Siphonobacter curvatus: one gene and its partner. The protein of the gene in region 2 binds, or shares a complex with, the protein of the main gene of each other region. Links are inferred from orthologs where the notes say so. Each region holds a gene or a part of one and is shown on either strand. Other genes may lie near its edges.

The links.
Region 1: the proteins of lpdA (region 2) and C5O19_RS07785 are in contact, whole or in part, in a crystal structure (PDB 1EBD), measured with the Geobacillus stearothermophilus proteins. The link is inferred for Siphonobacter curvatus from one-to-one orthologs. Residues at the interface, in WP_049624544.1 of Geobacillus stearothermophilus: Pro340, Ser341, Asp344, Tyr345, Arg403, Asp406, Val408, Glu431, Ala432, Gly433, Asp438; in WP_033016211.1 of Geobacillus stearothermophilus: Ile130, Ala131, Met132, Pro133, Arg136, Arg140, Glu141, Asn155, Arg157.

What each region holds. Positions count from the first base shown.
Region 1 is NZ_PTRA01000001.1:1,889,489-1,895,723, reverse strand. The notes cover bases 1,188-4,126. They hold C5O19_RS07785 (pyruvate dehydrogenase complex dihydrolipoamide acetyltransferase), read right to left. Parts: upstream 3,523-4,126; coding sequence 1,852-3,522; downstream 1,188-1,851. Other genes in these bases: C5O19_RS07780 (fatty acid desaturase family protein), read right to left, coding at 3,782-4,126; hslV (ATP-dependent protease subunit HslV), read right to left, coding at 1,188-1,679. Also shown: nspC (carboxynorspermidine decarboxylase), read left to right, coding at 1-164; C5O19_RS07800 (hypothetical protein), read right to left, coding at 195-611; C5O19_RS07795 (hypothetical protein), read right to left, coding at 631-990; more of hslV, read right to left, coding at 1,134-1,187; more of C5O19_RS07780, read right to left, coding at 4,127-4,900; lepA (translation elongation factor 4), read right to left, coding at 5,191-6,235.
Region 2 is NZ_PTRA01000008.1:105,755-112,011, forward strand. The notes cover bases 2,252-5,212. They hold lpdA (dihydrolipoyl dehydrogenase), read right to left. Parts: upstream 4,454-5,212; coding sequence 3,050-4,453; downstream 2,252-3,049. Other genes in these bases: C5O19_RS24080 (malate:quinone oxidoreductase), read right to left, coding at 2,252-2,399; C5O19_RS24090 (PorP/SprF family type IX secretion system membrane protein), read right to left, coding at 4,706-5,212. Outside these bases: C5O19_RS24070 (M20/M25/M40 family metallo-hydrolase), read right to left, coding at 1-447; more of C5O19_RS24080, read right to left, coding at 888-2,251; more of C5O19_RS24090, read right to left, coding at 5,213-5,740; C5O19_RS24100 (PKD domain-containing protein), read left to right, coding at 6,108-6,257. UniProt on the Escherichia coli protein: Lipoamide dehydrogenase is a component of the glycine cleavage system as well as of the alpha-ketoacid dehydrogenase complexes.

The DNA of each region.
Region 1 (6,235 bases), on a different replicon or contig from region 2:
AAGGAGACACGATCGTTTTTGACGATATGATTCACTACACCATGGTGAAAACGACGACCTTCAACGGCGTGAATTTACCCAGCATTGGTATCTGGAAGGAGGACGGCACCTTTGAACTTGTTCGCAGCTACGGCTACGAAAGCTACAAGGACCGACTTTCTTAATTATGAAATAGGGGCTTAAGAGCCCCTATTTTATTGGATCCGGATGAACCACAGCGAACAACCTTCCTGACACGGTGGATCGAGCCGTAAGGTATCATTTTGCACCCGATAGCCGTGTCGGTTCCCGCGGTATTGTGCACTTATATCGGCAGGCGATCGATCTAGGTAGAGGTAGTCACGGTTGGTAGTATAGCTGCGAACGGACGCATAATTTATCAATTCAGCTCCTGTAGCTACTACCGTAGAATCCTTTTGAAAGCGTAAGGTTTGGGGAGGACTCAGTGGAATTTTGTGGGTGAAAAATTCTCTATTCCAATCTCCTCGTTCGACCAGCAACCACTTTCCGATGATGCCCTCTCCAGTCGCTCGTTCGATTCCTTCCAGCGGGTCTTTCCGGCAGGCCGTTGCCAGGATCAGCAGGGTTATGACGAGTACGTAGGTTTTCATAGCTTCCTGATTAGTTAATTCATCGAACGCGTACGTAAGCCGAATGACAACCCTCCACACAGGGCGGTATAATCCATAGCGTATCCGGACTGAGTTTATAGGCAAGTTTGTAAGATTGCTTATCCGTCAGTGTCAGATGGGAATCATCCATCGAAAATTTTTGGGAAGGTACATTTCCTAAGTTCAGCAAGTTCTCATTGCGAGTAAACTCAATGATCTCTGCCGTATCGGCTGCTACGGGCACCGTATACAAGCGATCGCCCGGTGAATAGCTGTATTCAAACATCCGCCATTTCCCGTAGATTCTTGCGTCGTACGCCTGCTCTTTTTCACAGCCCAGTAGTAGCGCAGTTAGTACTATTATTCCAATCTTTTTCATGAATTATTCATTTTGTACAAGACCCTCTTTTTGAAAAAATCGTTGGAATGTTTTCGGATGAACTGGTAATTTTTCAAGGCAACTAAACGAAAAATGCCAGCTCCCGCTGGCATTTTTCAAAGCTATATACTCTACAGGTACGTTTATCCTACTTTTTCCACCACCAAGTTATGGTTCGTGTAAATACAGATATCAGCGGCAATGTGCAGACTTTCGCGTACCATTTCTTCAGCCGATAAATTAGTCGCGTGTTTTTTCAATGCAATGGCAGCGGCCTGAGCAAAGTTAGAACCGGAACCAATGGCGGCAATACCGTTTTCGGGTTCCAGTACGTCACCCGTACCGGAAATGATGAGAATCTCTTCGGAATTGGCAACGATCAGCATGGCTTCCAGCTTTCGGAGGTAGCGATCCGTACGCCAATCCTTCGCCAGTTCAATGGCCGCCCGCTTCATATTCTGACCGTAGGCGTTAAGTTTTTCCTCAAAGCGTTCAATTAGAGTGAATGCATCGGCCGTACTACCCGCGAATCCAGCAACAATCTTTCCGCCCGATAATTTCCGGATTTTCCGAACGTTGGCTTTAGCTACCGTATTCCCCATGGTAGCCTGTCCATCGGCACCTACTACCACTTCGCCATTATGTACGACTCCTAGTACGGTTGTCGAGTGAATTTCTGCTTCTTTCATTGTTATTCATGGTTAAAAAAGCGGCCCCGAATCCAAATCCGGGGCCGCTTCACAGTTGTAAGTGGATAGTTGGTAGTGGTTGGTTATCACTCCCGCTATCAACGAACCGTATCAAAATGATTTCTAGTTAATTGTAGTCAGTATGGCTAACAACAATCAACCAAAAACTATCCTATACTAGCATACGCATCGGATCTTCGAGGAGTTGCTTGAACGTTTGCAGGAAGGCTGCTCCCGTTGCTCCGTCAACCGATCGGTGATCGCAGGCTAGCGTTACTTTCATGATGTTAGTAGCGTAGAACTCACCGGCATCATTCACCGCTACGGTTTTCTTGATTCCGCCTACGGCCAGAATACAGGAATCCGGAGAGTTGATGATCGGATTGAATTCTTCGACGCCGAACATACCCAGGTTCGAGATACTGAAGGTAGAACCTTCCATATCTTTCGGCTGAAGTTTTTTGTTCTTGGCTTTTCCGGCGTAGTCTTTCACTTCGGTAGAAATCGTCGAAAGTGTTTTCTGATCGGAGTTGCGGATTACGGGTACCACCAGACCGTCTTCCACCGCTACAGCTACACCAATGTTGATGTATTTGTACCGACGGATTTTGTCGCCCAACCAGGAAGCATTCACGGCGGGGTGTTCCCGCAGAGCCAGAGCCGCAGCTTTGATGGTAAAGTCATTAAATGAAATTTTCGCGGGCGATATTTCATTCAACTGTGAACGCAACTTGATGGCTTTGTCCATCGTAATTTCCATCGTCAGATAGAAGTGCGGAGCCGTATACAGCGACTCAGACAAACGACGGGCGATGGTTTTACGCATCGACGAGACGGGCAGGTCTTCGTATTCACCCGCGGGCTCAGGAACCGCTACGGGCTTCTGTGGCTGAGCGGCCGGTTGGGCCGGTGCCGCCGCCGGAGCTGCTGCGGCCGGAGCCGAGGCTTCTTTCGCCGCTGGTGTAAAGGTATCGAGGTCTTTCTTCACGATACGTCCGTTTTCACCGGAGCCCGTCACATCAGAAAGGTTGATGCCTTTGTCTTTAGCAATGGATTTAGCTAAGGGAGAAGCTTTGATACGGCCTTCAGCATCGTTGGATTGCGTTGCATCAACTGCCTGCTCTTTTGAACCCTCAGCCGGAGCTTCGGCTTTGGTTTCTTCAGCTGCGGGAGCCGTTCCATTTTCAGCGTCGAGAATAGCCTGATAGTTGGCTCCTTCTTCGCCTACGATCGCAATGATCTGGTTGACCTTCGCTGCCTGACCTGCTTCCACGCCTACGTACAACAGCGTACCGTCTTCGTAGTTTTCCAGTTCCATCGTGGCTTTGTCGGTTTCGACTTCGGCCAGGATGTCACCATTCTTAATTTTATCTCCTACATTTTTGACCCAGTTGGCAATCACGCCTTCGGTCATCGTATCACTCAGTAAGGGCATGCGGACAGCCGTCGCTTTGATGCTCGACAGATCCACTGCTTTACTTTCTGATTTTACAGGAGCGGCCGGAGCAGCGGGAGCCGGTTCAGCGGCTGGAGCTTCGGTTTTTTCCTCAGCCGGTGCGGAGCCATTGGCAGAGCCGCCATCGAGCAGAGACTGATAATCTTCTCCGGGTTTGCCTACCACAGCCAGTACTCCATTCACTTCTACAGCCTGCCCTTTGTCGGCAGCTACGTATAAAAGAGTACCATCTGCGTAGTTTTCCAGTTCCATCGTGGCTTTATCGGTTTCAACTTCGGCCAGGATATCTCCGGATTTAACGGTATCGCCCACTTTTTTGAGCCACTCAGCGATGACCCCTTCAGTCATCGTGTCACTCAAAAGGGGCATACGAATTACTTCTGCCATGTGTAAACTAACGGAAAGGGTTTAGGAACAGAATTGCGGGTCAAAAATACGTCTGATTCTCAGAATTCGGCACGTAGATCCGTTAAGTTTTCCAACATACTTGATTCTCAGGACGTTCCCCGCAACAAAATTATCTATGAGCTTAAAGCGATCTTTTGATTCAGCGTTTTGAGCTTCTTCAGCGAACTACCAGCGGCTATGAATGCCCAAAGAAAGCAAAAAAAGAGAGAAGTCAGGGGCTGATTTCTCTCTTTTTTCGTTAGGCCTGAACGGGAACCATCTTCATCCGTTGTACGGCGTAATCCTCCTTGCCGTATTTCCGCAGCACTCGGTAGTGCGATTGCAGAGCGGTCCAGAAGGTTTTGTTTTCAATATACTGAATCCCGTGGTCCGCGGCTGTCTCTTTCACAATCTTGGAAATTTCGGGATAGTGTATGTGACAGATTTTGGGGAACAAATGGTGTTCAATTTGGAAATTTAATCCACCACACAAGAAATACGCCAGCGAACTATTACAGGAAAAATTAGCCGTCGTTTGCATCTGGTGTACGGCCCAGGATTCTTCAATGTTACCATCCCCGTTAGGTTCAGGGAATTCGGTATATTCAACGATGTGAGCCAATTGAAACACTAAGCCCAGTACCAGTCCTTCAAAGAAGTGCATCACCAGAAAACCAATGACGAATTGCCACCAGGTAATAGACAACACGCACAAGGGCAGTACAATGAATAGTGTGTAATAAACCGCCTTGTAGAAGAATAAATTGAAATATTCTTTCTTGGGATGACTACGGTTGGGCGTCTTACCAATATTTTGTTTGAAGAACTTGATATAGTCTTTGCGTAATACCCAGCTTAGCGAAGCCAATCCATACAGGAGGAAGGCATAGATGTGCTGATACTTATGAACGGCATTGACGGGCTCATCTTCGTCGATACGTACGAGGCCAGGAGCAATCTCCAGGTCTTCGTCGTGTCCGGGAATGTTCGTGTAGGTGTGGTGAACAATGTTGTGGGTGATACTCCAGACGTAAGGATTACCACCAATGAGGTTGAACGTCAAACCCAGCGTACGATTGAGTTTTGAACTGTCCGTAAATGAGCCGTGTACCGCATCGTGGCAAATGTTAAACCCAATAAACGCACAGGTCATACCCAAGGCAATGGATAAAACCAGCATTACCCAAACGTTGAACTGATTGGAAATGATTAAGCCGTAAAGGACCCAGAATACGACCAGAAAAAAGACAGTCTTATTCCACATGGCCTGGTTAGCGTGCTTGGAAATTTTGTTTTCTTCAAAGTAAGCGTCGACTCGCTGACGGGCATCAGCGAAGAAAGTTGACTGGCGTTTGTCGACAAAGCGAAGTTTTGACATTCAGAATAATTTCAGGAGTAGATGAATAAGGTTACGTGTACGTTGTAGTTACAGTACTGATGTTAGTGGAAAAGGCAATTCCTCAAACATACTAGAATTAAAACGAAGTATATCTAAAAAGTATATAAAAAATACGAGTCTTTTTAGGGCTCGTATTTTCGTATTACTTATCCAATGATCTTAATTAATCGTTTAAAATCTCCGTTTTATACCTAAAAAACGAAACCATTTAAACAGCTTTTTTCAAGTATAAGCCCAATAATGATCATCAATCATTACGATAGGCAATTCTAGCTTTCCAGCTTGAGTACAGCCATAAACGCTTCCTGAGGAATCTCTACGTTCCCGACCTGACGCATCCGTTTTTTACCTTTCTTCTGTTTTTCGAGCAGTTTACGCTTCCGGCTAATGTCGCCACCGTAACACTTGGCCAATACGTCTTTACGAAGGGCTTTCACGGTTTCCCGGGCGATGATTTTCTGGCCAATCGCTGCCTGAATAGCAATTTCAAATTGCTGACGCGGCAGCAACTCGCGAAGTTTCTCACACAGACGCTTACCCCATTCGTAGGCTTTATCCCGGTGTACAATGGCTGACAAAGCATCCACTTTTTCACCGTTGAGCATGATGTCCAGTTTCACCATGTCCCCTTCCTTAAAGCCCAGGTATTGGTAATCCAGCGAAGCGTAACCGCGGGAGATCGTTTTCAGACGATCGAAGAAATCGAATACGACTTCAGAAAGCGGCATTTCGAACTGAAGCTCAATCCGGTCGGATGTCAGGTATACCTGGTTTTTCAGGATGCCGCGTTTGTCCATACACAACTTCATGATGGCTCCCACGTACTCGCTCTTCGTAATGATCTGAGCGGCAATGAAAGGTTCTTCAATGGACTCAATATGGTTGGGCTCGGGCATCTCCGATGGAGCCGAAACCTTCAGTAACTCCTCCTTCGTCGTGGTCACATTGAACTGTACGGACGGAACGGTGGTGATCACCGTCATGTCGAACTCGCGTTCCAGACGCTCCTGTACGATTTCCATGTGCAGCATACCCAGGAAGCCGCAACGGAATCCAAAACCCAGAGCCGCCGATGTTTCGGGTTCCCAGATTAAAGCCGCATCATTGAGTTGCAGCTTTTCCATGGCTTCGCGAAGCTCTTCGAACTCACTCGTATCTACCGGATAAATCCCAGCGAATACCATCGGTTTTACGTCCTCAAAACCTTTGATGGCCTCAGCAGCCAGCCGGTCCATCCGCGTGATGGTATCTCCTACTTTAACTTCTTTAGCGGTTTTAATACCGGAAATCAGATACCCTACATCACCCGTTTTA
Region 2 (6,257 bases):
GCGGGCTTTCTGAGCTTCAAAATCGGCTTCCAGACCATTGCCAACGTCAACAAGATCCGCACTTACATTTGCCTCCAGAGGGGAATGAGCCAGAGCTACGACGGGAATGTCCTGAAAATTGTCGCTTTTGCGGGGAGCAATGGCCAGGGTTACCGTATCACGACTCCAGGCTTCCAGATCGAAAGGCTGGTAAGACACGTCACGAAAGCCGTAACTTCTGAGTAGATCGTACGCATAGGTTTCCGCTTTTTGCCCGTTAGGACTACCCGTAAGCCGATGTCCGATTAAACGAGTAGCCTCACCCAGTTTCTCGTAAGCCTGAGAACGCTCGTCAACTTCACTATTGATTCGGCTAAATACGCTACCAAGCTCATCGGGAAGAAGAGTTGAGGTGAGACAAGCCAGCACCACTGCGACCAAGGCGTAGCGGTATAAAGGGGATTTCATCGTGGGTATACAGTTCAATCGTTAAGGAATGAGAGTAGGCTTGTGACAAAAACCGTGCTTGCGGATAGGAAAGTTCACTGATTTGCTCCCATGGACGAACAAAAATAAACATTACAACTAGCTTATACAGAGGTTTGAAGGCGATTATCAAAAATAAATTTTCAAAAAAAGCAAGCAAAATCTTGACGAGGGCACCTGTTTATGCTACTTTTGCAATCCCAAAGCCAAAGATACCGAAGTGGTGGAATTGGTAGACACGCACGTTTCAGGGGCGTGTGTCTTTACGGACATGCGGGTTCGAGTCCCGCCTTCGGTACCACTTTACGAAAAGCCCGCTTCAAGCGGGCTTTTCGTTTTTTATGCCTCTTCTTTGACACAATAAAAAAGCTGTCAGCGAGAAGCTGACAGCCTAGTATACGTACTGCGTTAAAGACGTCTTTCTATACTTCTACCCCATTTAACCCTAAAGCACGAGCCGTCCGATCGCGGGATTTTTCCAGTAGAGCCGCATCTTTAGCTAGCGATTTTCCGTAGGAAGGAATCATTTCGCGTAGCTTTGACTGCCAAGCTTCGGAGCTTGATTTTTCAGCGAAACAACGCTTGAGTAAATCCAGCATGATAGCAACGGACGTGGAAGCCCCCGGAGAAGCTCCTAACAGGGCAGCAATAGAGCCGTCAGCGGCACTAACGACCTCCGTACCAAATTCCAGAATTCCGCCCTTTTTGGGGTCTTTTTTAATCACCTGTACCCGTTGACCAGCCACTTCGAGTTTCCAGTCTTCCAGGCGGGCCGAGGGCATATAATCTTTAAGAGCGTTCAGACGATCTTCCGGTGACTGACGCACCTGATCGATCAGATACTTGGTCAGCGGAATATTCTGAATACCTGCCGCCATCATGGGGCCAATGTTGTTCAGCTTGATTGATTTGGGTAAATCAAGGTACGAACCATTCTTCAAAAACTTCGTTGAGAAGCCAGCGTAAGGTCCGAAAAGCAATGCTTTCTTTCCATCAATCACCCGCGTATCCAGGTGAGGCACCGACATCGGAGGCGAACCAACGGCTGCTTTGCCGTATACTTTAGCCTGGTGACGTTCGATAATGGCCGGATCTGTACAAACCAGCCACTGACCGCTTACGGGGAATCCACCGAAGCCTTTTCCTTCCTTGATTCCTGATTTTTCGAGTAAGTGTAGCGAACCGCCACCCGCTCCAATGAATACGAAAGGCGTCAGTAAGTCACGCTTTTTACCACTCTTCCGGTTTTTTACCTCCACTTTCCAGCGACCGTCGCGTTGGCGATCAATATCGCGAACTTCATGATTGAGTGAAAGTGATATGCCAGGCAAACCTTTCAAATAGTTAAAGATACGCCGGGTAAGTTCACCAAAATTGACATCGGTACCAATGTCCATTCGGGTAGCGGCGATTTTTTCATTCGGGTCACGCCCTTCAGTGATAAGCGGAGCCCACTCGCCGATCTCTGCAGGATCTTCGGAGTATAGCATACCCTTGAAGAGGTGATTCTTCGTCAGGGCCTGATACCGTTTCTTCAGGTAATCCACATTGTCATTCCCCCAGACAAAACTCATGTGCGGTGTATTGACAATGAAGTCCTGCGGTGAAGTAACAATATTTTTTTCCACTAAATACGCCCAGAATTCGCGAGATAATTCAAACGACTCGGCAATCTTAATGGCTTTGTTAATTTCAACGGAACCGTCGGGTTTTTGCGGGGTATAGTTCAATTCGCAGAAGGCCGAGTGACCCGTACCCGCGTTGTTCCAGGCATCGGAACTCTCCGCAGTCACTACATCCAGGCGTTCAAAGATTTCAATCGTCAGGTCGGGTTGTAATTCTTTGAGCATCATCCCCAGGGTGGCACTCATAATCCCGGCACCAATCAATACGACGTCAGGGTCATTATTTACAGATTTTTTACTGGTATTCATAGGGAAATACGGTTACTTTCAATGGAATGAATCGGAGCCTTTCCGTTATGCTAACAAGTTTGTAATCAATCAAGTAAAGAAGTTCGTGCCAGGTTTTATCCTTGCTAATTACTCCTCCGGCAGAAAGCACTTAAAATGGGCTTTCAAAAATATCGGTTATCCACAAAATTTTAATCCTTTTACCGCAGGATGTTGGTATTTTGTTATAGTTTCTCCTGAAAAAAGGCTTGTAGACCCTTTTGAATACGGTTTGAATTAGACGTACACACGCGTCAAAAGAAAAACCAAGTATTCAACTTTCCTTAGTACGGAAGAGTTTTCGAAAACGCTAATAAATACATACCAGCTTCCGGTTTGTACCCGTGGATCCTTCCCCACAAGCACCTGATTATCACAAATTGTAGACGTTGAAAGTTCCGGAAAACCCTGGAAAAAGAGAGGAGTTTTCAGTTGTTAGTTTAAAGTTTTCAGTTTGGAGTTACTGGGGTGGATTTGTCAGCCAATGAATGGTTAGCTTACTGATTATTCCATGGGTTGCAATGCGAGGATCCTATCCCCTAGCCTCAAACCTTCAACTTCAAACCTGAAATAAAAAAACTCCCTTCCAAAGCGATTTGGAAGGGAGTTTTTTATGGAATGCAAAAGCAATCTTATAAGTCGATGGCTTCGCCGTAAGCTGCTTCCGTAGCACCTTTCACCGCTTCTGACATCGTCGGGTGCGGGTGAACCGTACGCAGGATTTCGTGAGCCGTTGTTTCGAGCTTACGAGCCGCTACTACTTCAGCGATCATTTCCGTAACGTTGGTACCGATCATGTGAGCACCTAGCCACTCGCCGTATTTGGCATCGTAAATTACTTTTACGAAACCATCACGGGCACCGGCTGCGGTTGCCTTACCAGAAGCTGCGAAGGGGAATTTACCCACTTTCACATCATAACCCAGTTCACGGGCTTTCTTTTCAGTCAGACCTACAGAAGCAATCTCGGGTGAGCAGTAGGTACAGCCCGGAATGTTACCGTAATCCAACGCTTCGGTATGGTGACCGGCAATGTGCTCAGCACAGATAATGCCTTCAGCAGTAGCTACGTGAGCCAAAGCCTGACCGGGTACACAGTCGCCAATCGCGAAGAAACCAGGAACGTTGGTTTCGTACCATTGATTAACCGTGATTTTACCTTTATCCGTAGCGATGCCTACGTCTTCCAGACCAATGTTTTCAATATTGGCTACGACACCAGCTGCAGAAAGTACCACGTCAACGTCGAAGAATTTTTCTCCGTCCGGTGTTTTTACTTTCACTTTGCAACCTTCACCGCTCGTATCCACTGATTCAACGGCCGAGTTGGTATAGATGTCGATACCAAGTTTTTTGTATTGCTTGGCCAGTTCTTTCGATACGTCTTCGTCCTCAACGGGAACAACGCTCGGCAGAAACTCTACGATGGTTACTTTCGTACCCATGCTGGCGTATACGTAAGCGAACTCCACACCGATGGCTCCTGAACCAATGACCAGCATTGATTTAGGTTGCTTTTCGAGGGACATGGCTTTGCGGTATTCGATTACCTTTTCGCCGTCGATTTTGATGTTGGGCAACTCACGAGCCCGACCACCCGTAGCAATTACAACGCCTTTCGTAGCCGTGTAGTCCGTTTTTGTTCCGTCAGCGGCGGTTACTTCAACCGTTTTGTTGGCTTTTACTTTGCCGTAACCCATGATGACGTCGATTTTATTCTTCTTCATCAGGAAAGCTACGCCTTTGCTCATGCTAGTGGCAACACCCCGTGAACGGCTAATGACAGCACTGAAATCAGCGTTGTAAGATCCGTCCTGAATCGTAATGCCGTAATCTTTGGCGTGTTTAATATATTCAAAAACCTGAGCAGACTTTAAAAGAGCTTTTGTCGGAATACAACCCCAGTTGAGGCAGATCCCTCCGAGGCTTTCTTTCTCTACAATTGCGACTTTCATGCCCAGTTGGGAAGCACGTATGGCAGTAGGATAACCGCCAGGGCCGCTTCCTACTACGATCAAATCATACTGTTGAGCCATTGTTGCGAAATCTTTTTAAAAGGTTTGGGCCGAAGCCACACAAAAATAGAAGAAAACCCGCTGGAAAGAGTCTTCCAATTGGAAGTTTCCCAGGAGAGCAAAATCAGAGATACGGTATAAAGGCGTTTTTTGGGAGATAAACCCCTAGAAAATACCCTCCCTTTTAACAGCAAACATAGGTAAAAAGGTTTCCTTCGCTCACCCGTACAAGGGGTGGCAATCGGTGCTGAAACACACGGACTTAGAAAGGGACTAAAACTTAGGACAGGCCAGTTCTCGCTTGCGTTTACGCGGGTAGGGCTTGGGGTCGAATAGGGCGTCGAGCGTATACGAAATGGATAATTCGTGGGCTCCGCCCGAAGCCATACTCAGGGTGGAAATGGTGGCGTCGTAACTGTATCCAATGGAAAAGTTGTCTTGTCGGTAGCCCACCAGAAAAACCAGGGCATCATGATTGTTCAGGCCGCGATCGTACTGCTTGATGGGAATACCCCGGTACCAAACACCCAGCGTCAGCGGATCGTAGGTCATATACAGTCCTAAATCCAACTGATCAAATTTGCCCTGTTTTTTGTAGAGAATGGCGGGGGAAAGACTGCGTTCGCGTCCCATGTCGGCTCCGAGGCCATTGCCCAGCTCCCAGCCCATTAGCGGAATTTTAAAGCCACCCTGCAAACTGATCTTCATGGGTAACCGCTCAGGTGTAGCCGAAAACGACTGATTCGGACGATTGAGGTGATGAACCGATATACCCGCCCAGAACTGATCGGAATAAGTTAGTAAGCCACCCGAAAAATCCAGGTAGTTGATGCGAGGACCCGTATCGGCTACGGGGTCATTATAGATGGGCGTAACGCCGCCCGTACCGTTAAGGTCGTAGTTGAAAACCAGGTTATAATAATTGACGCTCCGGTTTACGTACGAAGCCTGAATCCCCGCCCGTAACCGTACAGATTCGCTCAAGCGAGCCTGGTACGCGTATTGTAAGCCTACATCCAGGGTACGCAGGTTGCTAAACTGGGCGTCGTTCATGACCATCAAACCCACGCCGGAATTGATCTTGTCCAGATACGTATCCACACTGGCAATGGTCGTTACGTAGTTGGCGTTAAGGGCAGGCCACTGATTACGGTAATTGAGGGTAGCACGCGGAGCCAGAGCCGAGCCCGCAAATGCCGGATTCAGGTACAGCGGAGCCGCGTAGAACTGCGACAGCTGCGGATCCTGGGCCTGCGTTTGCAGTATACTCACGAGCACAACGGCGACTATAAGGAGATGTTTTATCATGGCGTACAACCAAAAACCAGACTCATCAGATTAAGGGGTCATTCAGGTTCGGTAGAAAGTTGGGGCGTGCGGGAAAATCGGCTTCCTAAAAAATCCGATCTAGCGAAAAATTTTCAAAAGTTCGGCAAGTTGCATAAACCTTCACAAAATTTGTAGTAGAAGTTTCCGTTAATTTCCAGGAAATTGATCCACGAAAAAGTAGCCGTTCGAACCAACCTCTCACCGAGCGTGTCTTCTTCATCGAAGGTTAAGAAACCAACGTCGAAAATTTCAACGTACTCATCTCGTGATTCGTCTCTTGCTACCGCCACCGCAAAGACCTTTCCCGATCTACGTCGTTTAAAACGTAAATAAAGCCACATCGGGTATGATTCGAAAGATATATTTTACGGTGCTTCTATGGATTACCTGCTTTCTGGTCGCCCAGGCTCAGACGGTCAAGCCGTCGATTCGGGTAACCGGTCGCAAGTGCGAGCCCGAACAGGGCTGCGGTGGGGACTCCACTCGCTTTGAAGTA